DNA from 2 places in the Mycoavidus cysteinexigens genome. Region 2 is predicted to be linked to the other one. Evidence: predicted binding sites of a transcription regulator. Region 2 holds the regulator's gene; the other holds the start of a gene.
The links. The regulator NrdR, encoded in region 2, represses ribonucleotide reductase genes. The targets are predictions, from matches to a motif close to CACNANATNTNGTG.
Positions count from the first base shown of each region.

Region 1 (16,653 bases), 160 kb from region 2:
CCTAGCTGGAATGCGGAGCTTTATTCGCCAACTTTGAAGTCAGCCTAGCCTTGGGCTGAACGCACAAGGCTAGGTGTAACAACCTGCAATCGTGCCGTATTACAATCCCAACCATAGAAAATAACAGGATAACACTATGTTGGATAGCATCTTATCGTCATCGCGGAGCGTGCTCTCGCTACAAGAAACGCTGGATCTCGCGAGCTCTTACTTAGAGACTGCTAGCAAGGCTAAGGATCTCAAGATCGCGTTAGTATTATGCGACGACGCAGAAGCCTCGTTATCCCAGATGAAAAAAGCCGTGAAAAAGGCGCACGCTCCTGAAACCCTAGCAGATCAAACCTTGCGGGATAAAATCGCCACCGTGTATTTTGAGCATGGCAAGGTGTTGGACCAGTTAGGGCAACCCGATAGGGCGCAGGCGAGCTATAAAAAGGCGCAAAAGTGGGGCTATGATGAGACTAAGTCGGCCACTACTATGACTATGCCGGTCATGTCGCTGTTTACGAGCATTGCGCCAACTGTGACTCAGACGGCCACATTGACCTTAATACCTTCCCCGCCATCATCTGCTCATGAAAAAAGCGATCTGGTGGAGTATCTGTTTAAAAAGGCGCTGTTGACGCTGAGTTCCTTAGAAGTGTCGAAGAAACCCAGCCTTTTTTTAGTGTATGCGCACGACAATCCAGATCCAAAGCACGGAGAAGCGAAGGCCTCGACGTCTAAATATTTAATCAATCATTTATCAAAAATCCGAGGCGTGACGCTCTATTCGGATCAAACGCCGATAGGGCAAGCGTATGCAAATTCGGATGAAAATCTGAACGAGGATGGCAAGCTAGAAGACATTTTAACCAATCAACTCTGTTTGCTGCCCCATCAGTTGCGAGCGGATGTTAAACCGGTGGATAAGGTGATTGTGTGTTGTTCTGATGTCTTAGGAAGCTATCTAAAAGGGCAGTCCTATAAAGCGTTTTGTGATGAGCTTAAAATAGCCTATGAAAAAGATCGAGAAGCCTATCATCAAGACAACCAACAAAAGGGTACTACCGCTTTACGTGAGGTAATCAAAAAATTTTCCGAAGAGGAAAAATATAGGGCGGAGTTCCATCATGTATTGACGGAAATGGCTTTTTTGGAAATTCGCGCAAAGTATCGCGAAGGTCAGCACGGGATTATCCCGGTTTCGTTAACGCCCAATAGCTATGACTACTGCCTGAAGGATTTTATTAGATCGACGACGGTGCGGATGGAAGATCCTCTGCGCTTTGATTGGCAAGTACAAAAGGGAGAGGAAGTCTATCTGAACCAAGGTTCACATGGTGTACTGTTTAAGGTGATTGAGCGGCTGTTAGCGGGCAGTAATGAGGCGAAAACGTTTCTGGATAAGTTTTGGACGGGGCACAGCACTGTTATATCCCGTTTAAAGAGTGATTCAAATTTTGGCAAGCTAGAATTTGCGGAGCTCTTAGACGGTATCTTCGATGACATACGGACCACGCTGCACAAGCAATTGGCCTCCACTGTGCAGCAAGAACATGAACAGTTGCAGGTGTTCCGTGCCGACCCTAGGGCCGCGTTGAAAGAACAGTATTCGCTAGCCTTAACGCAAAATGAGGCATTTCAAGAGACCCTAAAGCTATATGTTGAACCGCGCTGCCGAGCGAGTATTAATGGGGAGAGCAAAACCTTTGGCCTCTTACCCCAAGCTCAAGCCTTTCTAAAAGATAAAAAAGTGATTTTGTTGACGGGAGAGTCTGGGGCAGGCAAAACCACCTTCAACCGCCTCCTAGAAAAGCACTTATGGGACCATCAAAAAGCAGACGATGCGATTCCGCTGTTTATTTCACTGCCGAGTATTGACAAGCCTGAGCACGATCTGATTGCCAAAGCATTAAAGAAAAGAGGGCTGTCAGAATTTCAGATCCAGAAATTAAAGAAAGAAAAGTTTGTCTTTATTTTGGACGGCTATGATGAGATTCGCCAGACGCAGAATCTATATGTGAGCAATTCCATCAATAAGTCTGACGGCTGGCAAGGTCAGATGGTGATCAGTTGTCGCAGCGAATATCTGGGCCAGGACTACCAAAGCCGTTTTCAACCGAATCCGATTGAGAAGGATAAAGACACGGCGTTTCAAGAAGTCGTGGTTCTACCGTTTTCAGAAAAAGAGAGCGATCACTATCTCAAAAAATATGTGGAGTACAACCCAACGGGCTGGACGGCACAAGCATACCGAGAAGCTTTCTCCAAACAATCTAATTTAAAAGACTTGGTTAGCAACCCATTTTTGCTGCGGGTGGTGCTAGAAGCGTTACCGTACGTCGAAGAAAAGGGGAAAGCGGGATCTGCGATCCAGTTACGGATGGACCTGTATGATCAGTTCGTCAGACAATGGTTTGAACGCAACCAGCAGCGCTTAAGCACTCAAAATTTAACGGGTACTAAAAAAGAGATCTTTAGCATCCTATCTGACGAAGGATTTGCCCAGCACGGCATTGTATTTGTGCAAGCATTAGCGGTGCAAGTGTATATCGAGAATGCAGGTAAACCGATAGTTGATTATTCGTCGCTCAACGACAAGGGGAGTTGGAAGGATGCCTTTTTCGGTCGAGAAGAAGAAAATCAACTGCTGCGTGAAGTGTGGCCGTTGATCCGAAGTGGGACTGAATACCGTTTTATCCATAAATCGCTGCTGGAATATTTTGTGGCGCGGTCGCTGTTTGAGTCGTTCGATGGGTGTATGGAGGTAAGCGCCCGCCAACGTCGAGGCAGCGCCGCTTCAGTCTATAGTTTTGAAGAGCACGCTGTTTTACCCCCCAAAATGCAGCGGAACCTATCGTTAACGCCAAAGCATTGGATTGGCGATCTGGGTATTGTGCGCTTGTTGACTAATCGCGTGCAGCAAGAGCCCATATTTAAGGAACAGCTGTTAGCGATTATAGAGCGCTCGAAAGCGGATAAAAGCGTACGCCAAACGGCGGCGAATGCCATGACGATTTTGACCAGAGCGGGAGTACAGTTTATTGGTGCTGATTTAAAGGGGATCCAAATACCCGGTGCAGATCTGAGTTTTGGGGTGTTCGATTCAGCGCAGTTGCAGGATGCCGATTTAAGAAAGGCCACGCTTCACATGAGCTGGCTGCGGCAGGCGAATTTAAGCGGAGCGCAGATGTCTGGTGTGCAGTTTGGCGAATGGGCGTATCTTGAAGAAGAGAGCGAGGTGAACTCTTGTGCCTATTCACCGGATGGGAAAACCTGTGCCATAGGACTTAATAACGGTAAGATCCGTGTGTATGCGACGTCGAATTGGGAAAAAATTCACACCTTACAAGGCCATACCGACTCTGTTTTGAGCGTGGTGTATTCGCCGAGCGGCGCGCAGATTGCATCGGGGAGTTTAGACAAGACGGTGCGGCTGTGGGACGCGGAAAGCGGAGCCCCCGGGCACACCTTACAAGGACATACTCACTGGGTTACTAGCGTGGTGTATTCGCCGAGCGGCGCGCAGATCGCATCGGGGAGTAGGGACAATACGGTGCGGCTGTGGGATGCGGAAAGCGGAGCCCCCGGGCACACCTTACAAGGACATACCGACTATGTTTTGAGCGTGGTGTATTCGCCGAGCGGCGCGCAGATCGCCTCGGGCAGTGATGACAAGACGGTGCGGCTGTGGGATGCGGAAAGCGGAGCCCCCGGGCATACCTTACAAGGACATACCTCCTCTGTTAGGAGCGTGGTGTATTCGCCGAGCGGTTTGCAGATCGCCTCGGGCAGTGATGACAAGACAGTGCGGCTGTGGGAGGCGGAAAGCGGAGCCGCCGGGCACACCTTACAAGGCCATACCGACTCTGTTTTGAGCGTGGTGTATTCGCCGAGCGGCGCGCAGATTGCATCGGGGAGTTTAGACAAGACGGTGCGGCTGTGGGATGCGGAAAGCGGAGCCGCCGGGCACACCTTACAAGGACATACCTCCTATGTTTTGAGCGTGGTGTATTCGCCGAGCGGCGCGCAGATCGCCTCGGGCAGTTTTGACCATACGGTGCGGCTGTGGGATGCGGAAAGCGGAGCCGCCGGGCACACCTTACAAGGACATACTAACTGTGTTAATAGCGTGGTGTATTCGCCGAGCGGCGCGCAGATCGCCTCGGGCAGTTATGACCGTACGGTGCGGCTGTGGGATGCGGAAAGCAGAGCCCCCGGGCACACCTTACAAGGACATACCGACTATGTTTTGAGCGTGGTGTATTCGCCGAGCGGCGCGCAGATCGCATCGGGGAGTAGGGACAATACGGTGCGGCTGTGGGATGCGGAAAGCGGAGTCGCCGGGCACACCTTACAAGGACATAATAACCGTGTTAATAGCGTGGTATATTCGCCGAGCGGCGCGCAGATTGCATCGGGCAGTTCTGACGAGACGGTGCGGCTGTGGGAGGCGGAAAGCGGAGCTCCCGGGCACACCTTACAAGGACATACTCACTGGGTTTTGAGCGTGGTGTATTCGCCGAGCGGCGCGCAGATCGCATCGGGGAGTTTAGACAATACGGTGCGGCTGTGGGATGCGGAAAGCGGAGCCCCCGGGCACACCTTACAAGGACATACTAACTGTGTTAATAGCGTGGTGTATTCGCCGAGCGGCGCGCAGATCGCATCGGGCAGTTCTGACCATACGGTGCGGCTGTGGGATGCGGAAAGCGGAGCCGCCGGGCACACCTTACAAGGACATACCTCCGATGTTTTGAGCGTGGTGTATTTGCCGAGCGGCGCGCAGATCGCATCGGGCAGTGATGACAATACGGTGCGGCTGTGGGATGTTGCCTCGGGTAAGTGTCGTGCGGTGATTAAAGGTTTTGGCGGAAGAGTCAATAGCGTAGCCTGGAAATCGACGCTCGAGGGTATCTATCTATTGACTGGCAGTGATGATAAATTAGTTCGTCAGTGGCAGGTGGTAGGAGGTGGTGATGAAGTTCAGGCGCGTCTGAATTGGATGTCACCGCATAGTGAGTTGAATGTGAGGGATAGCGTGCTCGATGGAGTGAAAGGCTTAAGCGAGGTGAATCGATCACTGTTGAAGCAGAGGGGTGTAGCGCCTTCCTATTAATAAACTTTTAGCAGGAGTTAAGCCAATTACGTGCTAATAATCCGACATTTCAGTCAAATGGAACCCGACTTAAATGCCCGCGCCGGCCTATCTTCTCTGCATGTGAGTCCATTGCAAATACTGCGGGTTTGCGGCAATGGAGTGCAGATCGGGGCGTTTTCGATTGTAGGTGTTGCTACAGCTAGGGTCGCGGCCGTGCTTGAAACTTAGCGCATCCCTGGTAGCATACCTTTTACGCTGCGCATCATACTCGCTAAGTTACCGCCTTTAAGCTTTTTCATCATGGTGCGCATTTGATCGTATTGCGCCAACATTCGATTGAGTTCTTGCACTTGGACTCCCGCGCCCGTGGCGACACGGCGTTTGCGGCTGGCTTTAAGTAGCTCGGGCTTGCGCCGTTCAAGGGGTGTCATCGCGTTAATCATGCCTTCCATCCGGCGTACTTGGCCTTCGGCTTGATTCATCTTCTGTGGGTTGTTGGCGGCTTGAAATTGCGCCGGTAATTTATCCAGTAGCGATGACAGGCCGCCCATATTTTTCATTTGCGCGAGCTGCGCTTTAAAATCATCGAGCGTGAAATTCCCTTGTTTAACTTTATGCGCGAGCTGTTGCGCCGCTTGCAGATCCACTTTATGTTGGGCTTGCTCAACTAAAGCAAATAGATCGCCCATGCCGAGAATCCGGCGCGCCATGCGATCTGGATGAAAGGTTTCAAGACCGTCAAGTTTTTCGCCAACCCCGACAAATTTAATCGGCAGACCCGTAACATGCCGCACGGATAAAGCTGCGCCACCCCGCGCATCGCCATCGAGTTTGGTTAGAATAATGCCGGTGAGCGGTAGTGTAGTATTAAAAGCTTGGGCGGTATTCACTGCATCTTGCCCAAGCATGGCGTCAACCACAAACAGGGTTTCAGCGGGATTTAAGGCGGCATGTAGGGCAGCGATTTCTTGCATCATCGCGGTGTCGATGCCTAAGCGGCCAGCCGTGTCGACGATTAATACATCGTGATAGTGGCGTTGCGCCCAATTGAGCGCAGCCTGCGCAATTTCAAGTACGGATTGTTCAGCTTGTGCTGGAAAATAATCTGTCTGGGCTTGTTCGGTCACGGTTTTGAGCTGAGCCATGGCGGCAGGTCGATAAATGTCGCATGAAACAGTCAGGACCTTTTTTTTCTGTTGTTCGCGCAAAAATTTGGCCAGTTTACCCGCGGTAGTGGTTTTACCCGCTCCTTGCAAGCCAGCCATTAAAATGATTGCAGGCGCTTTGACGGCAAGCTGCAACTCGGCCGTCTGGCTGGCATCATCACCGCCCATGATCGCCGTGAGCTCACGCTGCACCACGCCAACTAACGCTTGGCCTGGGGTTAAGCTGTCAAGCACCTCGGCGCCTAGGGCTTTTTCTTTAATGCGGGCGGTTAAGGCGCGCACAACGGGCAGCGCAACGTCGGCTTCAAGTAAAGCCAGGCGCACCTCGCGCAGCATTTGCTGGGTATTGGCTTCGGTTAAACGGGCTTCGCCGCGCAGCGTTTTAACAATGCGCGTCATGCGCTGAGTAAGGGTATCGAACATAGAAGCTAAGTGAGCAGTAGTGTTACAAACAACTTTTGAGAAATGAGCGACTCGGGTAAACTTAAGTTATGACTATTGTACTGTACGTATTGACAGCGGCCCTCTATGGTGGCCTAGCATCTGTAGCTTGGCGCCGGCATTGGCGTCAAGGGGGCGGCGCTGCTTATAGTAGCATGCCAGCGCAGCCGCGTTGGTGTCGCGAGCGCTTATTGTTGGCCAGCGCATTAAGCGCGCATGGGGGAGTACTATACACCACGATCTTTTTGTCCGATGCAATGATTTTTGGTTTTGCCTTTGCGGTATCCGCCATGTTGTGGCTGAGCATGGGCATTTACTGGCTTGAAAGCTTCTTTTTTGAGCTAGAAGGTTTGGCTTTATTGGCGCTGCCGCTGGCCTGTCTGGCCTCGTTATTGCCACTGGCATTTGGTGGCGTGCATTTATTGCCCTATGCGGCCACGCCATTGTTCAAATGGCATTTTGTCATGGCGAATGTCGCCTATGGTTTGCTCGCACTGATGGCGCTACATGCGTTGCTCATGCTGCTGGTTGAGCGCAGATTGCATCGTGTAGCCGGCGCGCCTTGTATCGCGCCGCACCAAAATTGGTTTGGCAATTGGCTTGATTCATTGCCGCCTTTGCTGACGCTTGAAAAATTATTATTTCGCTTGATGGGCGCCGGTTTTGTGCTGCTGACGCTGGCCTTGTTGTCGGGCATTCTTTTTAGTGAGCAGCTATTTGATCGCGCCTTGCGCTTTGATCATAAGACGGTTTTTGCCTGTTTATCGTGGGTTATGTTTGGCGTTATGTTAATCGGCCGAAGATTTTATGGCTGGCGTGGTCGCGTTGTATTACGTTGGATCTTAGCCGCCTTTGGGGTGCTCTTATTGGCTTATATAGGGAGCCATTTTGTCTTTGAAGTCCTGTTGTCGCGCCGAGTTGCATAGGTGCGCTTAGGGTCTGCTCAAGCGCGCGCGGGCCGGTGGCCCAACCCAAAGGCTGCCGCATCCACTCAAATGCTCATGGTGCATGAATAAAACTCAACCAAATGCTAAAGGACAGTGCGTGAATCTGCCGCTGAGGGTTAATCAACACGGTTGGCTTGAAACCACAGGGAGGCAAGTTTCGCCTAATTTTGATGCGCGGCCGCTTGGCATGACGCCGACGCTGATTGTGATTCACAACATCAGCTTGCCGCCAGGTGAATTTGGCGGATCGCAGATTGGGGATTTATTTTGCAATCGACTCGATTTTGCGGCGCATCCTTATTATGAAAAGATTCGAGGTTTGTGCGTATCAACCCATTTTCTGATTCGGCGTAACGGCGCATTGCAGCAATTTGTTTCCTGCGAGGATCGCGCCTGGCACGCGGGGTTGTCTAATTTCTTTGGGCGCGAGCGCTGCAATGATTTTTCGATCGGAATTGAACTTGAAGGAGCTGATACAGTCCCATTTGAAAGGGCTCAATATGCAAGGCTTGCAGAGTTAGTTAAAGTACTGATTGAGCACTACCCGATTGGCGCACTCGTCGGACATGAAGACATTGCTCCGGGGCGCAAGACGGATCCGGGGCCTTATTTCGATTGGCGGTGTTTACGCGATTTGAGCGGCCTGACGGATGACTATTTTCCTTATCAACAGCTAAACGCACGCTGACTCGCACGATGAAAGTGAACGCGGTACATAGAGTGAGTGACGAGCGTAGCGTGTAGCACGGAATTTGATTGAATGGTTCACTTGGGTGCATAACACAAACTTAAAAAAGTCAAGGACGTAAATAAAAAATAAAACAGTGTCCAGAGCTTAATAAATTCACTATACTTAGTATTCTAAGTTTTTCTTAGCACTATATATTGTGTTTCTTCTGTATTCTAGTCACTCTGCAATGCGCGCCAATCTATTGTTTAAACACTTGATAAAACAATGCTGGGTTCGTGTTTCGTACATTTTCTTGTCTTCATTCGTAGCCGCAAAGGCGTATCACTTTGAAGACAGTTTCTTATTTTCAGCCGCGGTTTTGCCGCGCTTTCATTCAATAGATTAGGAGTTTTGCCGATGCAAACCACCACTTATAAAGCCTCAACCGGAACGGACGAGCCGCTGAGCCGTTCTGCTAGCTCTCAAGGCATTCCGCAACATCAAAATGTGGCTCTGGTACAGACCGACACTTTAGCTGACTACAAGGTGATTCGTCGCAATGGCGCAGTAGTGGGATTTGAGCCCTCTAAAGTCGAAGTTGCGATGACTAAAGCTTTTTTGGCCGTAAACGGAGGGTCGGGTTCGGTCTCCGCGCGCGTGCGCGAGCAAGTGACTCAGCTCACGCAAAATGTGGTGCGCGCGCTGGTGCGCAGTCGGCCGGCTGGCGGCACGTTTCATATTGAGGATATTCAAGATCAAGTCGAGCTTGCATTGATGCGCGCTGGCGAGCATAACGTGGCCCGCGCCTACGTCTTGTATCGTGAGAAGCGGGCACAAGAGCGTGCGCTGAGCGCTCAGGCGCAGCCAAGCATGGAAGAAAGCATTCGGGTGACAGAGGGAGAATCGATGCGCCCGCTTGATTTGTCTGCGCTGAAAGCGTTGATTGCCTCTGCTTGCGCTGATTTAGGCAGCGCCGTGCAGGCCGAGCCGATTGTAACGGAAACCATTAAAAATCTTTACGATGGAGTGCCGCTTAGCCAAGTTTATGATTCAGCTATTCTTGCTGCGCGCACAATGATCGAAAAAGATCCGGCCTATAGTCAGGTGACCGCGCGTATTTTGCTGCACACGGTGCGTCGTGAAGTGCTCGCTGAAGAAGTGACGTCAGCTGAAATGGCTACCCGCTATGCCGAATATTTCCCACAATTTATTAAACGGGGCGTCGCAGCGGAACTACTGGATGACAAGCTATTACAGTTCGATCTAAAAAAACTAGGCGCAGCGCTTGATGCTAGCCGCGATTTGCAATTTGGCTATCTTGGGCTGCAAACGCTTTATGACCGCTACTTTTTGCACCATGAAGGGCGGCGCATTGAATTGCCACAAGCCTTTTTTATGCGAGTGGCAATGGGGCTCGCCCTGAATGAAATCGATCGTGAAGCGTGGGCTATTGAGTTTTACCATGTGTTGTCTCAATTTGATTTCATGAGTTCGACCCCAACCCTCTTTAATTCAGGGACACGTCGCGCGCAACTATCGTCATGTTATCTCACCACGGTAGAGGATGATCTAGATGGTATTTATGAGGCATTAAAAGAAAATGCCTTATTGTCAAAGTTTGCCGGCGGCTTGGGTAATGATTGGACGCAAGTACGCGCGCTAGGCTCGCATATCAAAGGCACAAATGGCAAGTCGCAGGGGGTGGTGCCTTTTCTAAAAGTGGTGAACGACACTGCGGTCGCGGTGAATCAAGGCGGTAAACGTAAAGGCGCAGTATGTGCTTATTTAGAAACCTGGCATTTAGATATTGAAGAGTTTCTTGAGCTGCGCAAAAATACAGGGGATGATCGCCGTCGTACGCACGATATGAATACTGCGAACTGGATTCCCGACCTGTTTATGAAGCGAGTACAGGAAGAGGCAGATTGGACCTTGTTTTCACCTTCAAGTTGCCCAGACTTGCACGAAAAATTTGGCGCTGAATTTGAAGCCGCTTATATCGGCTATGAAGCAAAAGCTGCGCGAGGCGAGCTTAAACTGTTTAAAAAAGTGCCGGCGATTCAATTGTGGCGCAAAATGTTGGGAATGCTATTTGAAACCGGCCATCCTTGGATTACCTTCAAAGATCCGTGCAATATCCGTTCTCCGCAGCAGCATATTGGCGTTGTGCATTCATCCAATTTGTGCACCGAGATTACGCTAAATACCAATGAGAGCGAAATTGCGGTATGCAATTTGGGTTCAGTCAATTTAGTGGCGCACCTGGTTCAGCGAGAGGATGGCAGCTTAGAGTTGAATCACGATAAGCTGAAAAAGACCATTCGAACCGCGATGCGTATGCTCGATAATGTCATTGACATTAACTATTACGCGGTGCAAAAGGCCCGCCATTCAAACTTGAAGCACCGGCCAGTAGGGCTTGGCATCATGGGGTTTCAAGATTGTTTGCATTTATTGCGCCTGCCATATGCTTCGCAGGCTGCCGTTGAATTTGCTGATCGTTCAATGGAAACCGTGTGTTACTACGCATATTGGGCTTCGACTGAGTTGGCCGCTGAGCGTGGCTGCTACTCAAGTTATCGGGGTTCATTGTGGGACCGAGGGATTTTGCCGCAAGATACAGTGCAACTGCTGGCGGAGGCGCGCGGTGGCTATGTCGAGGTTGATCAATCGAGTTCGCTAGACTGGGATGTGTTGCGTGGCCGCATTGCACAACATGGCATGCGCAATTCAAATTGTGTGGCGATAGCGCCAACCGCGACGATTTCAAACATTATTGGGGTGTCGGCATGTATTGAGCCGACCTTCCAAAATCTCTATGTGAAATCGAATCTGTCAGGGGAGTTCACGATCGTGAACGATTATCTCGTGCGCGATTTGAAAGAGCGTGGCCTGTGGGATGAAGTGATGGTCGCCGACTTGAAATATTTCGATGGCATGTTGGCTCGCATTGAACGGATTCCGGCTGAATTGCGCGCGCTGTACGCAACCGCTTTTGAAATGGATCCTAAATGGTTAGTTGAAGCGGCCTCACGCCGGCAAAAATGGATCGATCAAGCGCAATCTCTGAATATTTATATGGCGGGTGTTTCTGGCAAGCGACTGGAGGAAATTTATCGGCTCGCTTGGGTCCGCGGCTTAAAGACAACTTATTATCTACGTACCATGGCGGCTACTCATGTTGAGAAATCGACGGTGGCGCACGGCGCGCTGAATGCGGTGTCTGCGTTGATGCCTGATAGTCCTGCAGCAACGGAGCAAGAGTTGGCCCCAGTGTGCATGTTGCGGCCGGGCGATGCAGACTTTGCTGAGTGCGAAGCTTGCCAATAAAAAATGGCGCGCGCATTTTCACGAGCCACTTAGGTGCATAGAAGTGTTGTATGCAAGTTGCATACAACACTAAAAAAACGCTTTTCACAAGTGAACTCTTTTATCCCTTGTGAAAAGATGGTACAAACCGATTTATATCGATGGTGGAATTTATGCTTAACTGGGACGAAGAGATCACGACCAAAACTCCCGCAACTGGCGAGCCGCAATTTGTTTCGCCAAAATCACCCGCGCCGGCGCTGGATAGCGCAGTGCGCCAAGTGGATCAGCAAGCACGTGTAAGAGCTGCTGATAAGCGCATCATTAATGGCAAAACGGATGTAAACCAACTGGTTCCGTTTAAATACAAATGGGCCTGGGAAAAATATTTGTCTGGCTGCGCGAATCACTGGATGCCGCAAGAAATTAATATGTCGCGCGACATTGCTCTATGGAAAGATCCGAATGGTCTGACTGAAGATGAGCGCCGCGTAGTAAAACGGAACCTAGGCTTTTTCGTCACAGCGGACTCGCTGGCGGCAAATAATATTGTTCTAGGGACCTATCGCCACATTACCGCGCCTGAATGCCGTCAATATCTGTTGCGTCAAGCGTTTGAAGAAGCCATTCATACCCATGCATATCAATATATTGTTGAATCGCTGGGCCTCGATGAAGGGGAAATTTTTAATGCTTACCATGAGGTTCCGTCGATTCGCGCTAAAGACGAATTTCTGCTCCCGTTTATTCATACATTGACTGACCCGGCTTTCAAGACCGGCACCCCAGCGGCAGATCAAGCCTTGCTGAAATCGCTGATTATGTTTGCGTGCGTGATGGAAGGGCTGTTCTTTTACGTTGGCTTTACGCAGATTTTAGCTCTTGGTCGGCAAAACAAAATGACTGGGGCGGCCGAGCAATATCAATACATTTTGCGGGATGAATCATTACATTGTAATTTTGGCATTGATCTGATTAACCAGATTAAACTAGAGAATCCGCATTTATGGACTTCTGAATTTCACGCAGAAATTCGCGAACTGTTTAAGACTGCAGTAGATCTCGAATACCGTTATGCTGAAGATACAATGCCGCGTGGCGTGCTAGGTTTGAATGCCTCAATGTTTAAAAGCTACCTACGCTTTATTTGCAATCGACGGTGTACCCAAATTGGCCTTGAGCCGCTTTTTCCAAAAGAAGAGAATCCTTTTCCATGGATGAGTGAAATGATTGATTTAAAGAAAGAGCGTAATTTCTTTGAAACGCGAGTCATTGAGTATCAGACTGGCGGTGCGCTTAATTGGGAATCGTAACCCAGGCAAGATGGCGTTGAGCCTGACACATTACACCTCCTTCAAAGATTTTTATGAAAAAAAACACTCGGTTTTGCAATAGATTGATTCAGCAGTGGCCGGCCTGGGTGTCGGCATTTTTTTCGCATATAGGGTGCTCAAATGAGGCCATATATGCGCAGCCGTATTCATTAGCGTAAGCCAAAAAGAAAGCGTGCGCCGATGAATGGTTCGTTTTTCGTGAGGGCAGATAAGAAATGCATTTGCGAAAGTTGGACCTCAATCAAGAGTGTTATTTGTTCGACTCTTCTCTAAAACTTGAAGGAGAAAATAATGGTAACTGCTAAGAAAAAACCTGCCGTAGAAAAAACGGCTGCTAAACCCGCAACAAAGAAAGTTGCTGTGAAGAAAACGGCTACAGCTCAAAAAGCGGTCGCCAAGAAAAGTGTAGTGAAAAAAGCTCCGGCTAAAAAAACTGTCGCTAAAAAAGCTACTGTGAAAAAAGTAGTGGCGAAGAAGGCTCCAGTCAAGAAAGTTGTGGCTAAGAAAGTGGTAGCGAAAAAAGTTGCTGCGAAAAAAGTAGTGGCAAAGAAGGCTCCAGCCAAGAAAGTTGTGGCTAAGAAAGTGGTAGCGAAAAAAGTTGCGGCCAAGAAAGTTGCGGCCAAGAAAACCGTGGCAAAAAAGACCCCGGCCAAGAAAGTCGTCGCTAAAAAGGTTGCCGTGAAAAAAGTCGCAGCGAAAAAAACTGTGGCTAAAAAGGCGCCCGTGAAAAAAGTTGTCGCTAAGAAAGTCGCAGCGGTTAAAAAGGCGGTCGCGAAGAAAACTACCGCTGTAAAAACGGCCGTTGCTAAAAAAGTCGGTACGGTTAAAAAAGCGGTGACGCCGAAAAAAAGCGCAACGGCAACTAAGTCGACTACTGCAACCTCAGCGGCTACACCGGCAAACGCTACAGCAGGCGTCAAAACTACACTGAATCCGACTGCTGCTTGGCCGTTTCCAACCGGTGGCCGGCCGTAACGTTGGCCAGAGTAGGTGTAAGTTGATTTGCAGGCAGCTCACTGCACTAATTGATCGGATGCTGATTCGATCCTATATCCCGCTAGTCGGCGTTTGCCAGACAGCGGGATATTCTATCGCTAGAAAGCGGTTTCTTAGTGGGTGACGCGAGTAACGCCGCTGCCTGATACTAGGCGCACGCGTTCGCCAGCGCGAAATATCTCTGGCGTTGCTTCCTGCGTAATTGCGCGTATATCACCATTGTCAAGGCGTACGGTGATTTCCAGACCATTACGCTTGGCGACGCCTCCTTCTATGGCATTGCCTGCGACAACGCCGCCCAGCCCTCCCGCAATGCCTGTTAGCAGAGCGCCGCGTCCGCCGCCGATGCTACTGGCGGCAATTGCGCCTAAAGCGCCACCGCCGAGAGCGCCTAAGCCGCTTGGCTGGCCATTGTCAGCTTGGATCTTGACGGCGCGCACACTTTCAATGGTGCCTAGACGCACTGTTTGTTCACGTTGCGCCTGGCGAGCTGTATAGACATCGGCGGACGAGCTTTGTAAGGCGCAGCCCTGGAGCGCGAAGGACCCAGCTAGCAAAGCCGCCGCTGTAATGCGAATCACGTGTTTCATATATATATTCCCAAAAATTACTTACTGTAAGCTGTAAGAAAAAGTTTGTTTAAAATATTCATGGATTGTCTCCCAGCGGTGAGAGTAGCTTTGTGGGCCCTGATGAGCGGCTTTGATTGAACCCATCAGATTAGCGAGGCGGCCGGTTGTAGCCCAATCTAGGCCATGTTCAATCCCATAAAGCACTCCTCCTCGGAATGCATCACCGCAGCCAGTTGGGTCAATCACTTGCTCAACTGGAACGGCGGGAAGAGTAATAACATTCCCCTCATGATAAATCAACGCGCCTTGTTCGCCACGCGTGACAATCATCGCTTTCACTCGTGCGGCAATTTGCGCAATCGACCAACCGGTTTTATCGCTTAATAACTGTGCTTCATAATCGTTGAGGATGAGATAGGCGGAAAGTTCAATCATTTTTTGTAGTTCCGCGCCTTGGAACAGCGGCAGCCCCTGACCCGGATCAAACACAAAAGGAATGTCCGCCGCGGCAAACTGTTCTGTATGTTGGCGCATAGCGTCCCCCCCATCAGGCGCTACAATGCCAAGCGTGATGCCTTGCGTTTGGCTGATCTGGTTAACGTGCGCGTGCAACATTGCGCCAGCGTGAAAGGTCGTGATCTGATTATTTTCAAGATCAGTGGTGACCATAGCTTGCGCTGAATACATGCTCGGCAGTACGCGCAAATAATCCGTTGGAAGTTTAAGCTGCGCCAGATGGTCAAGGTAATCTTGCGCGTCTATTGCGCCCAGCGTAGCCATAATGTAAGGAGTGCCGCCTAATGCACTCAGACTATAAGCGATATTACCCGCACACCCCCCAAATTCGCGGCGCATCGTCGGGACTAGAAAGCTAAGATTGAGAATATGCGCCTGTTGCGGCAAAATATGTTCGCAAAAACGCCCCTCAAAGGTCATTAGTGTGTCATAGGCGAGCGAGCCGCAGATAAGGGTGCTCATAAAATTATCTCAAGGCGGCGAGTGCGGCCTCATAGTTAGGTTCATGCTTAATTTCAGAGACCCGTTCCGCGTGCAAAATTTGATTATTTTCATCCAGCACGAGTACGGCGCGCGCTGTCAAGCCAGCAAGTGGCGGGCTGGTTATTTCGACCCCATATTGCCGAGCGAACTCGGGATGGCGAAAGGTAGAGAGTGTCATCAGATGTTCGATGCCGGCAGTGCTACAAAAACGCGCGGCCGCAAATGGCAGATCGGCTGAGATCACCAACACGAGCGTATTCTTAAGCTGACTGGCCGCCTCATTAAAAGTGCGCGCCGAGGTTGCGCAAACAGGGGTATCCAGGCTTGGCACAATATTCAGGATTTTACGCTTGCCGGCGAAATCGGCCAGCTTAACTTCAGCTAAGTCTTTGCCGGTCAGCGTGAAAGGAGGGGCGATTTGATGTAGGGCTGGGAAAGTGCCATTGATCTCGACGGATGTGCCGCCTAAAGTGACTGTAGACATCGTAATTCTCCGATTGAAGCGTTATAAATGATCTGCGGGAAGTCGTTGTCCAGTTAGACACACCCAACCTTCCGCGGCGCGCCAGACCGATAACTTAAGCCAAGGCGCATAATAGGGTATGAGTTCATCTACCTGGTGCTCAAGGATGCCTGAAAGTGCAAGTTGCCCGCCTGGACGTATATTGGCGCATAACCTCGAGGCCATCTGTTTTAGCGGATTAGCCAAAATGTTGGCGATCACAAGATCGAATTGAGCGGGTTGAGCTTCATCAGGAAGATGATAGAGAACATCCGCTTGATTCTGTTCACTGTTGCGGCGCGCCGCGGCAATTGCTTGCGGGTCGATGTCGATGCCAACGACATGCGCTGCGCCGCATTTTTTAGCCAGGATCGCCAAAATCCCAGAGCCACAACCGTAATCAAGCACAGTATGGCCTGCCGTCACGGTTGCTTCAAGCCATTCCATGCATAGGCGCGTAGTGGGGTGACTGCCGGTGCCAAAAGCTAGCCCAGGATCTAGGGCGAGTAGCAGAGCATCTTCAGGCGCGCTTGGGGGCAATGCATGCCAGGAGGGGACGACCCAAATGCGTTGGCCGATTGGGATCGGCTCAAACTGCGCTTGGGTCAGTTGTACCCAGTCTTGCTGCGGTACT
Region 1 covers NZ_AP018150.1:2,296,462-2,313,114, reverse strand. Annotated here, with positions in the region: gene MCB1EB_RS09790 (MarC family protein) at 1-37, shown strand, start outside; gene MCB1EB_RS12130 (hypothetical protein) at 5,159-5,311, shown strand; gene ffh (signal recognition particle protein) at 5,308-6,672, opposite strand; gene MCB1EB_RS09775 (cytochrome C assembly family protein) at 6,741-7,616, shown strand; gene ampD (1,6-anhydro-N-acetylmuramyl-L-alanine amidase AmpD) at 7,699-8,325, shown strand; gene MCB1EB_RS09765 (ribonucleoside-diphosphate reductase subunit alpha) at 8,725-11,637, shown strand; gene MCB1EB_RS09760 (ribonucleotide-diphosphate reductase subunit beta) at 11,778-12,929, shown strand; gene MCB1EB_RS09755 (histone H1-like DNA-binding protein) at 13,242-13,925, shown strand; gene MCB1EB_RS09750 (outer membrane lipoprotein) at 14,060-14,536, opposite strand; gene MCB1EB_RS09745 (carbohydrate kinase family protein) at 14,558-15,496, opposite strand; gene tpx (thiol peroxidase) at 15,501-16,001, opposite strand; gene prmA (50S ribosomal protein L11 methyltransferase) at 16,023-16,653, opposite strand, start outside.
Region 1: the regulator NrdR is predicted to act here: its motif matches at 8,514-8,527, upstream of MCB1EB_RS09765 (ribonucleoside-diphosphate reductase subunit alpha).

Region 2 (16,653 bases):
CAGGCGGGTTACTTTGCCAGCGGATGCCATAAAATAGAAAAGCGAATAATAAGGTGTGCATTAGCACGGCGCAGACAAGCGCGCGCCGAGTGCCGCGTTCGCGTGGTGGGCTAAATGGAGAGGGCGTGTCGTGTTTCATTTTGATGCTTGAACGTATAGGCCAACGCGCTTGATGCCCCAAGTTTTCAGATCGGACATAACGCTTATGACGGTTTGATATTGGATATTTTTATCGGCTGCGATTACTACGGGTTGATCCGGAGCTAAAGCTTGCTGTTTTTGTAAGAAGTTTTCTAACTCAGCTTTTGACAGCGTGTCTTCGCGCATCTTGCCGCCATTTTGATAGCTGATTGACAGTTGTCCATTGGCGTGGATGTTGAGCGTAATGGGTGGCGCGGGTTGGGCGAGTGCGGCATTGCCGACGCTCGGCAAATTGATGACCGAGGGTGTTACAAGCGGTGCTGTCACCATAAAGATAACGAGCAATACGAGCATCACATCAATATAAGGCACGACATTAATTTCAGCCATTGCGCGGCGACGGCTACGCATCGTAGAACGGATAGAAGCGGCGGGCATAAGAGGATTCTCTGAAAGCGATTATATTTGTAAATTTAAGGCTGAGTATGTGTTTGACGTTGCAAAATATTTGAAAACTCTTCAATAAAAGTCTCAAAACGCATGGATAGCCGGTCTATATCGTGCGCGTAGCGATTGTAGGCGATGACCGCTGGAATCGCGGCAAATAGACCAATTGCAGTTGCAACCAGCGCTTCAGCAATGCCAGGCGCAACATTCGCAAGCGTGGCTTGCTGGACGTTAGCTAAGCCGCGAAATGAGTTCATAATGCCCCACACAGTACCAAACAGACCGATATACGGGCTGACCGAACCCACCGATGCTAAAAAAGAGAGATTCGCTTCAAGCACGTCCATTTCACGCTGAAAAGCAGCGCGCATGGCGCGCCGGGCGCCGTCTAAAATGGCGCTCGCGTCATGCATATTTTTTTCTTTGGTTTTTAAGAATTCACGCATGCCGGATTCAAAAATCCGCGCTAGCGCGCCTGCGTTGTGGCGTTGATCAATCGTACCCTGATAGAGGGTCTGTAAATTCCCACTCGCCCAAAAATCATGTTCAAAACGCTCCGTTTGCGCGCGCGCGTTGCGTAAGGCAAACCACTTTTTAAAGATAAATGTCCATGACACTAACGAGAGCGTTAGCAATAATGCCATGACGGCTTGCACCAATACGCTGGCATGAAGAATCAGAGAGAAGATGGATAAATCTTGGGTAGAGGAGGTGATCATAGAGAGCGCAAAACAGATGAAATAAGGGGGTGAATTAGGCTGAAGGGTCTTATTTCCGATGCACAGGTAAGGCGCTAAATGATTGAGCAACGGGCATCAGTTCTATATTGTTGATGTTAACGTGCGCGGGTCGGTTGGTGACCCAATAAATCGCTTCGGCAATATCTTCTGCGGTCAACGCCTGTACATTTTGGTACAGTGTAGCGGCTTTTTGATCATCGCCGTTAAAGCGCACATTTGAAAATTCAGTACCGCCGCATAAGCCAGGCTGAATGTCTGTCACTCGCACTGCAGTGCCTGCAAGGTCAGCGCGTAAATTAAGGCTGAAGTGCTTGACGAAGGCTTTGCTAGCGCCATAGATATTACTGCCTGGGTAGGCATAATTGGCGGCAATCGAGCTTATATTTACAATATGGCCTCGATTACGTTTAATCATAGCGGGCAAAAAAGCATGCGTCATGCGTACGAGACCGTTGATATTGGTGTCTATCATGGTTTGCCAATTCTCAAGCGCGGCTTCTTGCGCAGGGGCTACGCCAAGCGCTAAACCGGCGTTATTGATGAGTACGTCAACTTCGGCAAAGTCAGGCGGCAGCGAGCCAGGCAGCGCTGCAATCGCAGCGTGATCACGTACATCAAGTGGGATTGGCAACAAGCGCTCACCGATTTCGTCGGCCAGCGCTTGCAATCGATCCGCGCGGCGGGCAGTCGCAACTACGCGATGGCCCGCTTGGGCGAAAGTTTTCGCGATAGCTTGGCCAAAGCCAGCAGAAGCTCCAGTAATAAGTACGATCATATTGTGGTGCACCTTATTGTATGATTGAGGTTTTCTCCGCCAGTTATGCGCATTGCTCCCTAGAATGGGTAGAGCAAAAAGGGGAGAGTTTTTATAGCAAACGCAGCATAGCGCTGAGTTCGCGGCAGCAGATTCTTACTATGAAAGGTTCTGCATAATTTAAAGACTACTAAGAATTTTGTGTAAGATGATCAGTGAATCATATCAAAATGTTCGTTCGCTTGTACTTCAAAGCGGTTTTTTCGGTCCAGTTACCTTGACTCATTAAAGACGTTCCCATGTTTGACAAAACCAAGCACACTATCGCCAATATTGATCCTGAATTATGGCAGGCAATCCAGCAAGAAGACCAGCGCCAAGAGGCTCATATTGAGTTGATTGCATCGGAAAACTATACAAGCCCGGCGGTGATGGCCGCGCAAGGTTCGCAATTGACGAATAAATATGCGGAAGGCTATCCGGGCAAGCGTTATTACGGTGGCTGCGAATATGTTGATAAGGTTGAGCAGCTTGCGCTTGAGCGCGTCAAAAGGTTGTTTGGCGCTGAGGCGGCGAATGTGCAGCCGAATTCTGGCTCGCAAGCCAATCAAGGGGTCTTTTTTGCGATGCTAAAGCCAGGCGATACCATTCTGGGCATGAGTTTGGCGCATGGTGGACATTTAACGCACGGCTCGCCGGTCAATATGTCCGGCAAATGGTTCAATGTGGTGAGCTATGGTCTAAATGAGGCTGAAGATATCGACTATGAGGCGGTCGCCCAACTGGCTAAAAAGCATACTCCAAAATTAATGATTGCAGGTGCCTCAGCGTTTTCATTGCGGATTGATTTTGCGCGTTTAGCGAGTATTGCAAAGTCGGTCGGCGCGTATTTTATGGTAGATATGGCCCATTATGCTGGCTTGATTGCGGCCGGCCTTTACCCCAATCCAGTGCCCCATGCTGATTTCGTGACGACAACCACGCATAAAAGCTTGCGTGGCCCGCGCGGGGGCGTCATTTTGATGAAAGCCGAATACGAAAAAGTGATTAACTCGGCGATTTTTCCGGGTATTCAGGGTGGTCCGCTGATGCATGTGATTGGCGCAAAAGCGGTTGCATTCCAAGAGGCGCTGGCGCCAGAATTCAAGCAATATCAGCAGCAAGTGCTAGATAACGCAAAGGTGTTGGCCGAAACGTTGGTTAAGCGCGGGTTGCGGATTGTTTCGGGACGCACTGAAAGCCATCTGATGCTGGTCGATTTGCGCGCGAAGCAAATTACGGGTAAGGCGGCTGAAGCCGCCTTAGGCGCTGCGCATATTACGGTGAATAAAAACGCCATTCCCAATGACCCGGAAAAACCCTTTGTGACAAGCGGTATCCGTTTAGGTTCGCCGGCCATGACCACGCGTGGTTTCAAAACTGCCGAAGCTGAACAGGTGGGGCATTTAATTGCAGATGTGTTAGAGGCGCCCGACGATGCCAATACCCTTGAGCGGGTGCGTGGCCAGGTTGCCGCATTGACCAAACGCTTTCCGGTATATCGTTAAGCTGTTATGCGCTGTCCCTTCTGTCGTCATGAGGACACCCACGTGGCCGATTCTCGGCTGGCGGAGGATGGCGCCGCCATTCGCCGTCGCCGGCGTTGTCCAGGATGCGATAAGCGCTTCACAACTTATGAGCGAGCCGAGCTAGCCTTGCCCGCGGTGGTAAAAAAAGAGGGTAGTCGGGTTGAGTTTGATCGCCATAAGATAGCGGCGAGCATGCAACTGGCGTTACGTAAACGCCCAGTGAGCGCAGAGGCGGTGGATGATGCTATTGCACGGATTGAGTATCAACTGTTAAGCGCAGGAGAACGTGAGATCAATAGCGATAAGCTGGGTGAGTTAGTCATGCATGAGCTGCGCCAGCTTGATAAAATTGCCTACGTGCGTTTTGCATCGGTTTATCGAAGCTTTGAAGATATTTCCGAGTTTCAACAAGTTATTAAAGAAATTAAGCAGTTATAAACCACTGGGCCGTTGCCTCGTAAGCGTTAATCTGTTTTCCCCATAAGATGAACCTCATTATGCGCCGCTCTATAAAAAATCCGTAACCAATTGATTATAAAAGGTTTTTTTAATTTAAATTCAACATAAAAAATCAATTAGTTAGAAATTTATGTGGAATGATATGCATTAGATATATTCGTATTTAGAGTATTGGGCCTATAATGACGCTTTTGCCGCCTGACTGTGTAATAAATTGATGAATGTTCTTGTAACTGGCGCTAACGGTTTTATTGGCCGTGCTGTATGCCGTAAACTGCTGGCCATAGGGCATTCAGTCAATACGCTAGTGCGGCGCGCCAGCAGCGAAGGGAGTCCTGTGCCAGAGCTGGTGCATGAGGCGGCCGATTTTGCTGATATAGAAAGTACTTTGCTAGGCGTGGCGCCGCCACAGGTTGTGATTCACTTGGCCGCGCGCGTACATCTAGTGCGCGATACATCGTCAGCGCCATTAGAAGCATTTCGCGCTACTAACGTGAGCGGCACATTGCGGGTTGCGCAGGCTGCAGCCCGAGCTGGGGCGCATCGCTTTATTTTTATGAGTAGCGTCAAAGCGCTAGGTGAAGTGGAGCCTGGCAGACCGTGGCGCGAAGAAGATTTGCCCGCGCCAACGGATCCTTACGGCATTTCCAAATATGAAGCTGAAAAGGCATTGACTGTACTCGGTCGTGAGACAGGTATGGAAATTGTGATTGTGCGTCCGCCATTGGTATATGGCCCAGGCGTGCGCGCGAATTTTCTGCAGCTCATGCGGGCTATTCAGCGTGGTTTTCCGCTCCCGTTGGGTGCTGTGCAGGCCCAGCGTAGCTTTATTTATATCGAAAACCTTGCCGATGCGATTGCTCAATGTGTAAGCCATGCAGCGGCAGCTAACCGAGTTTTTCATGTCAGCGATGGCATTGACTTATCCGTTGCACAGCTTGTGCTTGAGCTTGGCCGTGTTTTAGACGCGCCAGCCCGATTATGGCAGGTGCCATTGCCTTGGCTGATTTGGCTGGGTCGTTTAACGGGGCAGACAATGCAGATGAATCGTTTGCTTCAGCCGTTACGCCTCGACATCACGCAAATGCGCACGGTTTTAGGTTGGTCGCCACCGTATGCTATGGAGGTAGGGTTGTTGCGTACTGCAACCTGGTATCAAGAACCTGGGATGGCCGTAGTAAAATGAGAGTGGACAGCCTTGCTAGCTTAGCATTGACAAAAATAAAAAAGGGCGGCTAGATCACTAACCAATTTTGTATGATTTTGTCAAATTTTACCTACTATGATTGATGCTTCCGTTATTTGGCTTCAATTACCGAGCTTGGCGTTAGTTGCCGCCGTGCTGGTTGCCGCCATTTTGCGGGGTTTGCTGGCGCTAGAAAAAGTACGGCAATTTGCCCCTGATGTACCCAATCATCGTTCGCTGCATACCCAGATTACGCCCCGGATTGGCGGATGGGCTATGGTGCCGATCATTGTGCTAGGCATGCTCGGTTGGGCGCGGACCTTGTGGCCCATTGCATTGGCTGCATTATTCGTGGCTTTCGTATCACAATTTGATGATCGGCGCGGCCTTTCCGCGCGCGTGCGCTTTGCCGCTCATGGGCTGGCCGTGCTGACGGTAATGTTGGGCTTTTCTCTATCGCTAGCTGGTTGGAAATTGGTATTGATCGTATTTTTATTGCTGTGGTTGATCAATTTATACAATTTTATGGACGGTGCTGATGGTTTGGCCGGCGGTATGACGTTTTTTGGGTTCAGCGCATACGCAATCGCCGCCGCTAGCGCGGCTCCTGATTTGGCGGGTGGCGCTGCTTTAGTGGCGGGAGCAGCGGCTGGTTTTTTAGTATTTAATTGGCCGCCGGCGCGCGTGTTTTTAGGTGACGCAGGATCGGTGCCATTAGGCTTTTTAGCTGGCGCGCTGGGCTTTTTAGGTTGGTTGCGCGAAGTTTGGCCGTTTTGGTTTCCAGCGTTAGTGTTCTCGCCATTTATCGCTGACGCATCGGTGACGCTCTGTAAGCGGCTATTGCGTGGCGAAAAATTTTGGCAAGCGCATCGTACGCATTACTATCAGCGGATGATTCAAATGAATGGCAGCCATCTTGGTCCAGTCCGAATGGCGTATGGGTTAATGGCGGTGAGTGCGGTGTTGGCGCTGATTAGTATGCAAATGCCAATAGGTATTCAGTGGACGATGCTTGCCGCATGGGGGTTGATATTGATTTCATTGGGATGGCGTATTGATTGCCGTTGGCGTCAATACATTCAGGAAGGAACGTACTGATGTTTTTTCGGCTTAAAAACACTTGGCTCTCTTCGATTGTATTCTTTTTTGATCTGAGCGCAGTTATCATAGCTTGGGTAGCGGCTTATCTTGTCCGCTTTAATGGCGAGGTGCCGCAAGAATTTAAAGAAAGTGCGCTGTGGGCATTGGTTTGGGTGTTGCCGATTCATGGCTTGGCTTTTCGCATATTGGGCTTATATCGCGGCATTTGGGGTTTTGCGAGCTTGCCAGATTTACTGCGCATCGTGCGCGCGGTTGTAGCCAGCACCTTTGCGGTTATGATCGGCGCAGCAATGCTTCAGCCGGCTCCGATCATACCGCGTTCGGTGTTTATCGTAGCTCCTATTTTTCTGTTTCTAATTATGGGGGGCGCGCGGATCTTCTATCGAACTCTCCGGGAGTTCTATCGGTATGGCGGTCTGATCGCCCAAGGCAAGCCGGTGCTTCTGTTAGGTGCGGGCAGTGCGGGCGCAAGCTTAGTGCGTGAATTAATGCGCTCAAGTGAATGGCGTCTAGTTGGGTTGCTGGATGATGACTCTACTAAACACGGTCGTGAGATTCAAGGGTATAAAATACTGGGTTCGATTAATGAGCTGCAACGCTGGGCCAGCGAGCTTAAGGCTGACCATGTGATTATTGCCATGCCATCGGCGCCGCTTGAGGTGCACCGGCAGGTGACTACGTTGTGCGTACGGGCGGGAGTAAATGTAATGGTGTTGCCTGCATTAGCACCGCTTACGCAAGGACACACTTTTCTGTCACTTATACGGCCGGTTAATTTAGAAGATCTTTTAGGCAGGGAACCCATTGCGATTGACAGCGCCCATGTTGAGGCGCTTCTCAAAGATCGGGTGGTAATGGTAACCGGTGCTGGTGGTTCGATTGGCTCTGAACTATGTCGGCAAATCTTGCGCTTTGCTCCTGCGCAATTAATTGCGTTTGAGCTTTCTGAATATGCAATGTATACATTGACCGAGGAATTGCGCGAGAAATTTCCTGAACTCTCGGTAGTGCCCGTGATAGGAGATACAAAAGACGCTTTATTGCTTGATCAAGTTATGCAGCGCTACGCTCCACATATCGTTTTTCATGCGGCGGCTTACAAACACGTACCGCTTATGGAGGAATTAAATGCCTGGCAAGCGGTGCGGAATAATGTACTGGGTACATATCGGGTGGGGCGTGCAGCGATTCGCGCCGGCATTAAACATTTTGTGCTGATTTCAACTGATAAAGCAGTCAACCCAACTAACGTAATGGGCGCGAGTAAGCGTTTGGCTGAAATGGCATGCCAGGCACTACAACAGACCACCCAGTTTACTCAGTTTGAGACGGTGCGCTTTGGCAATGTGTTAGGTAGTGCAGGCAGCGTGGTGCAAAAATTCCAAAAGCAAATTGCTAAAGGAGGGCCCGTGACCTTAACGCACCCAGAAATTACGCGCTTTTTTATGACGATCCCTGAAGCATCGCAGTTGGTATTACAAGCGTCAAGCATGGGGCAGGGTGGTGAAATTTTCATTCTCGATATGGGGCAACCGGTACGTATCGTTGATTTAGCGCGTGATTTGGTTCGGCTCTCTGGGCTGACTGAGGATCAAGTCAAATTTACATATACTGGTTTACGTCCTGGCGAGAAATTGTATGAAGAACTGCTCGCATGTGATGAAACAACTCGTCCGACACCGCATATAAAATTACGTATTGCGCGTGCCAGGGAGGTCCCTAGCTCATTCCTGGACGAGGTGCTGCCGTGGCTGACGCAACGGCGGATCTTAGCCGATGCTGAGGTGCGGCGTGATTTACGGCGCTGGGTTCCAGAGTATTCTCCGCTCGTGGGACCAATGCTGGCAAGTGTGCCTGAAGCTGTTGGGTATGTTCAAGTTGCGCATGAATAACTCTTTATAAAATCAATGGACTATTTTGTATGGCAACCGTTTCAACTAAAAGACATTTTCCCGCACTGGAAGACATCAGGGAGGCGATGCAAAAAGCATCGCTGATTTTTTTTATGGCATGGAGTGACGTCAGCGCACGCTATAAACGTAGTGTGTTAGGTCCCTTCTGGTTAACGTTAGGCACGGCGGTAGGTACAGTAGGACTTGGCTTTATTTGGAGTGAATTATTCAAAATTGATCGTAGCACTTTTATTCCTACGTTAACTTCTGGTTTAATCATTTGGCAGTTCATTGCAGGTTGCATTATCGAAGCGCCTACCTTATTCAACCGTCAGGCAGCGATTATTCGTAATTTAGTTTTGCCGCTTTCGATTCATCCTATTCAGTTAGTGTTTAAAAATCTAATCAACTTGATGCATAATTTGCCAGTTTACTTTGTGGTGGCTATAGTATTTCAGGTTAATTTCACTTATTATTCACTGCTGCTCTTGCCCTGCTTGATTTTGGTCGTCGCCAATTTACTTTGGATTACCTTAATGCTTGGTTTATTGGGTGCTAGACTGCGGGATCTCGAGTATTTAGTAGCGGCGGTGATGCCGATTTTGATGTTCTTGAGTCCGGTGATGTATCGACCGAATTATTTGCCTTTTAGTCAGAAGTTGATGTGGCTTAATCCGTTTTCCCATTTGATTGAAATAGTACGCGCCCCTTTATTAGGAATACCGCCTTCTTTATTGGTTGTTTATACCAATCTTGCTCTCTGTATATTGGGTTGGTCAGTGACGCTCATTTTCTTTAATAAGAAAAAAACGCGTGTAGCGCTTTGGGTGTAGTCACACATAATCTATGATAGTTGTTTATGGCTAGTTTAATATTTAATAACGTTACGGTTCAATATCCGATCTATAACAGTCGAAGCCGATCGCTGCGTAATCAGCTTGTGCGTATTAGTACGGGTGGGCGGATTGAAAGTGAAGCAGGACAGATTCAGATTGTGACTGCCCTCAAAGAGGTTAACTTTGAGCTTAAAAATGGCGATGCAGTTGGGTTAGTGGGCCATAACGGTGCTGGCAAAAGTACAATGCTGCGCACGATGGCGGGAATTTATACACCAATTTCTGGAGAAATTACACGAAAAGGCACGGTCGCGACCGTGCTTGAGATGGGAGCGGGGATGGATCCCGAGCTTACCGGCTATCAAAATATCACCCGCATGGCTGTTTTAATGGGCATGTCAATTGCCGAAATTCAAAAGAAAACCCATGAAATTGAGGAGTTCACTCAATTAGGAGGGTTTTTACATTTACCCGTCAGAACTTATTCAGCCGGCATGGCGACGCGCTTAATGTTTGCGGTAGCGACTTCAAAACAACCGGATATATTATTGGTTGACGAGGTTTTTGGGACGGGTGATGCTGAATTTCAAACTAAGGCGAAGGAACGGATGGAGGCATTAATTTCATCGGTAGGAATCTTTGTCTTCGCTTCGCATAGTACGGAGTTAGTTCGTAGTTATTGCAATCGGTTTTTTAAACTTGAGCATGGTTGTGTGGTTGAAATTGGGGCGGCTGAGCTCCCAGACTGAATTAGACCATTTAACATTTAAGAGAATAGCTTGTGGCAAAAATTGCGTGGCTTATCCCTCCTCTGATGGAGGGTTCAGGGGGACACAGGACTATTTTGCAGCATGCGTTTGCGTTAGAAGCACGCGGGCATGAGTGCGCTTTATATATAGAGGGCACAGCTCCATCTAAAAAAAGTGCAATTAAGCAAATTGAAGTAATGTTTGGCTATTGTTTTGCTAATGCTGTTTATGGTTGGGAGAATATCAAGCCCGCCGACTTAGCTATGGCGACTATGTGGTATACAGCTGCTATCGTACGGAGCTTACCATTTCCTTGCCTGAAAATGTATTTTGTACAAGATTATGAGCCCTACTTTTATCCGATGGGCGATAACTATTTAATGGCAGAGAGTTCGTACACTTATGGGCTGACGCCAGTGACAATTGGTCGCTGGTTATCGCATGAACTTAAAAAGCGTTTCAATATTGAGAGCTATTATTTCGAATTTGGGGCAGATTTATCAGTCTATAAGCCGCTGCCAAATATCGAAAAAGAATTAGCCGTCTGCTTTATTTACCAACCAGGAAAACCACGCCGTTGCGCTCGTATTGGACTTGAGGCGCTTAGTATTGTAAAGCATAAAATGCCAGAAGTTAAAATCTACCTTTATGGTTCTCAAGAAAAGGGGCATATCGGGTTTGAACACGAGCATTTGGGTTTACTAAACTTACATGATTGCAACGCACTATATAACCGGAGCGCCGTGGGGCTCTGTTTAAGCTCGTCAAATCCGTCACGCATTCCGTTTGAAATGATGGCGGCTGGCCTACCTCTCGTTGAGATGTGGCGTGAGAACACTCTATATGATCTGCCAGTAGAAGCGGTAATGTTATGTCTGTCGACGCCAGAGGCGATTGCTGAAGGCATTTTAACGTTACTTCAAGATGAGCAACAACGCATCCAGATGGGTAAAGCGGCTGCAGCGTTTATGTCAGAAAGGCCATTATCTATTGAAACGAATCGATTTGTTGAGGTGACGGAAATAGAGTTGCGAGGCAAGTCATCGTCAAATGACACGCCTGAACGTATATATACGAAGGGGCCAATTGTATCTGGGCTACGAGTTGGCACGTTGTTGCCAGCATTACATCAGCAACTGAGAACGTCGCTGAAAGGTTATGTTTACTCACTGCATCCGCTATTGAGATGTCCTATATTATGGGGTGCTAGAATAGCACGCCGAATAGTACAGTGGTTTCTAAAAAAATAGATGAATAAAAGTGTATCGGCTTAGAGCAGTAGATGTTTGGGATATTTTATTAAGACGTATTTGTCATCCAGGTTTTATTCAACTTGCGATCGCGCGTTATATGGTAAATCAATGTCATACTGAAGACTGTACCGGTTAGATAGGAATCGTAAAAGGTACTACTATGTTGCATGTTGACTTATCTGTGTCGGTCGTGATCTTTAAACCGAATTTAATTCTATTAAATCGGACACTCGAGAGCCTACGCCTCGCGATTTTTTATTTGCGGGCTCGGCGCAATCGCGCTTTATCGATTTCTATTGCATTAGTGAATAATGGCGCTGACGTTATGCCTGATACATGGGCTAGCGTTTTTAAGCGAGATGCGATTGAATATAAAGTGATTGCTGGTCATGGCAATATTGGTTATGGGCGAGGGCATAATCTCGCCATCGAATACTTAGCCAGTGATTTCCACCTTATTTTGAATCCAGATGTCGAGATGGCGGAAGACGCACTGATTCACGCATTGAATTTTTTCGACAAGCATCCTGAGATTGGGTTGCTCGCTCCACATGTGTCGGGCCAAGATGGCATGACTCAATATTTGTGCAGACGTTATCCGACAGTGCTGGATTTGTTTGCTCGTGGTTTTCTGCGAGGTAAGGCGCAAGCTTTATTTGCGCAACGGCTTGCGCGTTATGAATTACGTGACTTGATCATAGCCAAATCGACCACGCATGAGCAAGCTAATCAAATGACAGATACATTTATTTCACCGAAAATTATCAGCGGCTGCTATATGATTTTTAGGATGGATGTATTAAAAAAATTGAATGGCTTTGACCCTCGCTATTTTCTGTATTTTGAAGATTATGATTTGAGCCTACGCGCGAGCGCAATAGCTAGAATTGCTTATGTGCCAGCGATACGTATTGTTCATTTCGGCGGTGATGCCTCTAAAAAGGGCTGGCGCCATATTCGTATGTTTACCATCTCGGCCTATCGGTTTTTTAACCGTTTCGGGTGGCGCTGGCTGTGACCTAGTTTGCCGTTGCCTCTATTGGGCCTAAGGCTGTGCATAATAATTTGACTTAGAGCGACTGAGGGCGGTGAGTCCAGTTAACGCTTATCTGAAGCTCGCAAAGCAACCAGTCATCGTGTAGTGAGCGGGAAGCATTTTAGTCGCGATAAGACTGAATAGAAGCTATCGGCCTGTGGACTAGCAGTCGGCTGCCGGCTTGCGAGCCTTTGTAGATGAGAAGGTTAAACCGATTGAACCGATTTATTCTAAATACCCATGTGGATTATTTACCTGCCAGCGCCACTGATCCGCACACATCCGCTCGATCTCATACGCAGCCCGCCAGCTCATAACCTGCTGTGCGGCGCTAGGGTTGGTATAGTATGAGGCAATATCACCGGCGCGGCGCGCGACAATTTCATAAGGGATTCTACGCTTACTCGCCATCTCAAATGCGCGGACTATTTCAAGCACACTATAACCACGCCCAGTCCCAAGGTTAACCGTGAAGCCTAGATTACGCTTGGCGAGCGTATCAAGTGCCGCGAGATGTCCGCGCGCAAGATCAACTACATGAATATAATCGCGCACCCCTGTGCCGTCAGGTGTTGGCCAATCTCCACCAAAGATTTTCAATTGCTTGAGTTTGCCAATCGCGACTTGCGCGATATAGGGCATCAAATTATTAGGCACATCGTTTGGATCTTCGCCGATTAGCCCGCTCTCATGCGCGCCTACAGGATTAAAATAACGCAAAGCCGCAATTTTCCAAGTTGTATCTGTGGCTGCTAAATCACGCAGAATTTGCTCAGCCATGACTTTAGTGTGTCCATAGGGATTGGTTGCTGACAGTGGAAATGACTCATCAATCGGCACAGAATTTGGATTGCCATAGACGGTTGCCGACGAACTAAAAATAAAATTCTTCACATTGCATGTATTCATTGTTTCAAGCAAGGTGAGAAGGCTGTCCATATTATTACGGTAATATTGGAGCGGCTGCGCAACGGACTCACTTACGGCTTTTAGTGCAGCAAAATGAATCACAGCTTGGATCGCATATGCTTTGAACACGCGCGTGAGGGTATCCCGATTGCGCACATCGGCTTCAAAGAATGGTAAAGTTTTGCCGGTGATACGTTCAATACTTTTGAGCGCTCCACGTTTGCTGTTGCTCAGATTGTCGACCACAACCACCTCATAACCGGCATTCAGCAGCTCAACACAAGTGTGTGAGCCAATATACCCTGTGCCGCCTGTGACTAAAATGGTTCCTTTATGATTTGCTAGCATATTTCTTTGTTGGTTAAATTAAAGAGAGGTAGGCGGAAGTACATTAGGCTATGATTCGCACATTGCATGAATTCTATTTCAGAGAGATAGATATGAATTGAGGCTGTATTATAAATTGCATACCCATTAGCTTCTGAAAAGATAGTTTTTTTATTTGCTTTTTTAAGACTTTTTCATTCCATGATTTCAAACTCAATTTTCAAAGCATACGATATTCGTGGCATTGTTGGTCAAACACTGGATACGAGTGTTGCGCACAGCATTGGCTTGGCGTTTGGGAGCGAAGTGCGCGCTCTTGGTGGCGATGCAGTTGCAATCGGCCGTGACGGACGTTTATCCGGCCCCGAGTTGTCCAAAGCGTTGGCCGATGGCTTGCGTGCAGCCGGGGTTGATGTCATCGATTTGGGCTTAGCGCCAACACCGCTTGGCTATTTTGCAACCCATGTGCCACTAAATGGTCGTCAAGTCGATTCTTGCATTGTGGTAACGGGTAGTCATAATCCGCCTAATTACAATGGCTTTAAAATGGTGCTGCGTGGTGCGGCGATCTATGGCGAGCAAATTCAAGCGTTGTATAAACGCATTGTGGCTAAAGAATTTACTGTAGGGCAGGGTAGCTATCAGACGCATGATTGTGTGGCAGCGTATATCGAGCGGATTGTGAGCGATATTAAGCTTGCACGCCCATTAAAAGTGGTCGTTGACTGCGGCAATGGGGTAGCCGGTGCGATTGCGCCGCGTCTTTTTAGAGCGCTCGGGTGCGAAGTGCATGAGCTTTTTTGTGAGGTGGATGGTCATTTTCCGAATCATCATCCGGATCCGGCTCGCCCTGAGAATCTGCAGGATGTGATTGATGTATTGGCAGCAGGTGATGCAGAAATTGGCTTTGCATTTGATGGCGATGGTGACCGGCTAGGTGTAGTTACCAAAGATGGCCAGATTATCTATCCAGACCGCCAGTTGATGTTGTTTGTGCGTGATGTGTTATCGCGCCATGTAGGCGGGCAGATTATCTATGACGTAAAATGCACACGTAAGCTTGCACCATGGATACGGACACATGGCGGTGAGCCATTGATGTGGAAGACAGGTCATTCACTGATTAAAGCAAAGCTGCGCGAAACCGGTGCGCCGCTTGCGGGTGAAATGAGTGGACATATCTTTTTTAAAGATCGCTGGTACGGCTTTGATGATGGCCTTTATACGGGGGCGCGGTTACTTGAAATACTGTGTCGCACGGATGACCCGAGTGCGTTACTTAATGGGCTACCGGATTCGATTGCAACCCCTGAGTTGCAAATAAAATTAAGCGAGGGAGAAAATTTTAAGCTGATTGAAGAATTGCAAAAATCGGCGCGCTTTAATGGAGCCAATGAAATAGTGATGATTGATGGTTTGCGGGTTGAATATCCAGATGGTTTCGGTCTGGCGCGAGCATCCAATACTACGCCTATGATTGTGCTGCGCTTTGAAGCAGATGATGAAGAAGCGCTTGAGAGGATCCAACGAGATTTTCGCCGCGTGATTCTGGCGAAAAAGCCTGATGCTAAACTGCCTTTTTAAGCGCTTTTAACAAAAAAGCACCCAAGTATAATTTTCGTTTAGGTTTGAGTTGTAAGCCATTTGATTTAGATGCAGAAAATATTAATAGTGAAAGTATCGTCACTTGGCGATGTAGTGCATACGATGCCTGTGATCGCCGATATTCGGCGGCAGCATCCGACCGCGCAAATTGATTGGCTAGTTGAAGAGGGCTTTGCTGATCTTGTGCGTCTTGTGACTGGGGTACGCCACGTGATTCCATTTTCGCTGCGTCGTTGGCGTAAACGCTTATGGGCACCTGCAACCTGGGATGAAATGTGTCAATTGCGGCGGCGTTTAGCAAGCGAAGCTTATGATCTTGTAATTGACTGCCAAGGCCTCATCAAAACTGCTTGGGCCGCGCATTGGGCGCGGGCCGGAGGCGCTTGGGTAAGCGGGCTGGGTAATCGCACAGAGGGTTCTAGTTATGAATGGCCGGCGCGCTTTTTGTACGATCAGTGTGTTTCGATCGAGCCGCGCATTCATGTTGTTGAGCGTTCACGCCAGTTGGTTGCCGTTGCGCTTGGAGATCCTGTACCGTTAGCGACCGAGATTGATTTTGGTTTGGATCTGCACACGGCCATAGCGGCGTTTATAGAAACTGGCTTTAAGCTGCCGTCGCCCTACGTGGTTTTGGTGCATGCTACTTCGCGCGCAGATAAGCAGTGGCCGCAAGAACGATGGATCGAACTTGGGCAGCTACTGCTCCATGCCGGCATATCGTTAGTATTGCCTTGGGGGCAGGCGGCGGAACGTGCTGTCAGCACAAAGATTAGTGGGTGGCTCAATGCGCGTATGGCGTCAGTAAGCAGTACAAAAGCAGCCGCCTACGTGCCGCCAGCATTAACTTTGCCGGCAGTGACCGGCTTACTGGCTGGCGCAGCGGCTACAGTAGGCGTTGACACCGGGCTGGTGCATATTGCGGCGGCATTAAAGCGGCCCACGATTGAGCTGTACAATTTTGATACCGCTTGGCGCACGGGGGGCTATTGGGCGCCAAACATTGTTAATTTGGGGGGTGCTCAACACTCTCCGAAAATGGATGATGTACGGCGCGCGCTAGTTGATTTCGGTCTACTGTAATTCGCTTATGTGCAGCCATTTTTGTGTCTGTAATAACCTGCATATGATGGCGCGGCGGGCGATTTTGGCTTCCCTGACTAAGGCTTTCTGTTAAATCTCGTTGATGCTACGCCAAATTTATCGTGCTTTGTGGTGGTTGATCGCTCCGATTGCTGTGTTGCGACTTTTATGGCGTTCCCGCCGCGAGCGCAGTTATGCGCGGCATATTGGCGAACGTTTCGGCTTTGGTTATGCGTCTGATTTGCCAGAGAGTGATGCGCCTGTGCTATGGGTGCATGCAGTCTCGGTGGGCGAGACACGCGCAGCGCAGCCATTGATTGAAGCTTTGCTGGCAGCCTATCCAGAGGCGCGTGTATTAATTACTCATATGACTCCTGCTGGCCGCGCCATGGGCGAGACGCTTTTGGGCGCGCGCGTATTGCGTTGTTATTTGCCCTACGACATGCCATTTGCTGTGCGACGTTTTTTAGCGCGCTATCGGCCAGTACTTGGGGTGGTGATGGAAACAGAAGTGTGGCCAACGCTAATCGATGAGTGCCGCCGAGCTGGCGTTCCACTGGCATTAGTTAA
Region 2 covers NZ_AP018150.1:2,131,476-2,148,128, reverse strand. Annotated here, with positions in the region: gene tolA (cell envelope integrity protein TolA) at 1-139, opposite strand, end outside; gene tolR (protein TolR) at 136-579, opposite strand; gene tolQ (protein TolQ) at 615-1,307, opposite strand; gene MCB1EB_RS09165 (SDR family oxidoreductase) at 1,357-2,103, opposite strand; gene glyA (serine hydroxymethyltransferase) at 2,382-3,629, shown strand; gene nrdR (transcriptional regulator NrdR) at 3,636-4,088, shown strand; gene MCB1EB_RS09150 (NAD-dependent epimerase/dehydratase family protein) at 4,327-5,295, shown strand; gene MCB1EB_RS09145 (MraY family glycosyltransferase) at 5,392-6,393, shown strand; gene MCB1EB_RS09140 (nucleoside-diphosphate sugar epimerase/dehydratase) at 6,393-8,288, shown strand; gene MCB1EB_RS09135 (ABC transporter permease) at 8,318-9,121, shown strand; gene MCB1EB_RS09130 (ABC transporter ATP-binding protein) at 9,148-9,873, shown strand; gene MCB1EB_RS09125 (rhamnosyltransferase WsaF family glycosyltransferase) at 9,906-11,123, shown strand; gene MCB1EB_RS09120 (glycosyltransferase family protein) at 11,287-12,144, shown strand; gene galE (UDP-glucose 4-epimerase GalE) at 12,388-13,419, opposite strand; gene MCB1EB_RS09110 (phosphomannomutase/phosphoglucomutase) at 13,600-14,982, shown strand; gene waaC (lipopolysaccharide heptosyltransferase I) at 15,052-16,083, shown strand; gene waaA (lipid IV(A) 3-deoxy-D-manno-octulosonic acid transferase) at 16,187-16,653, shown strand, end outside.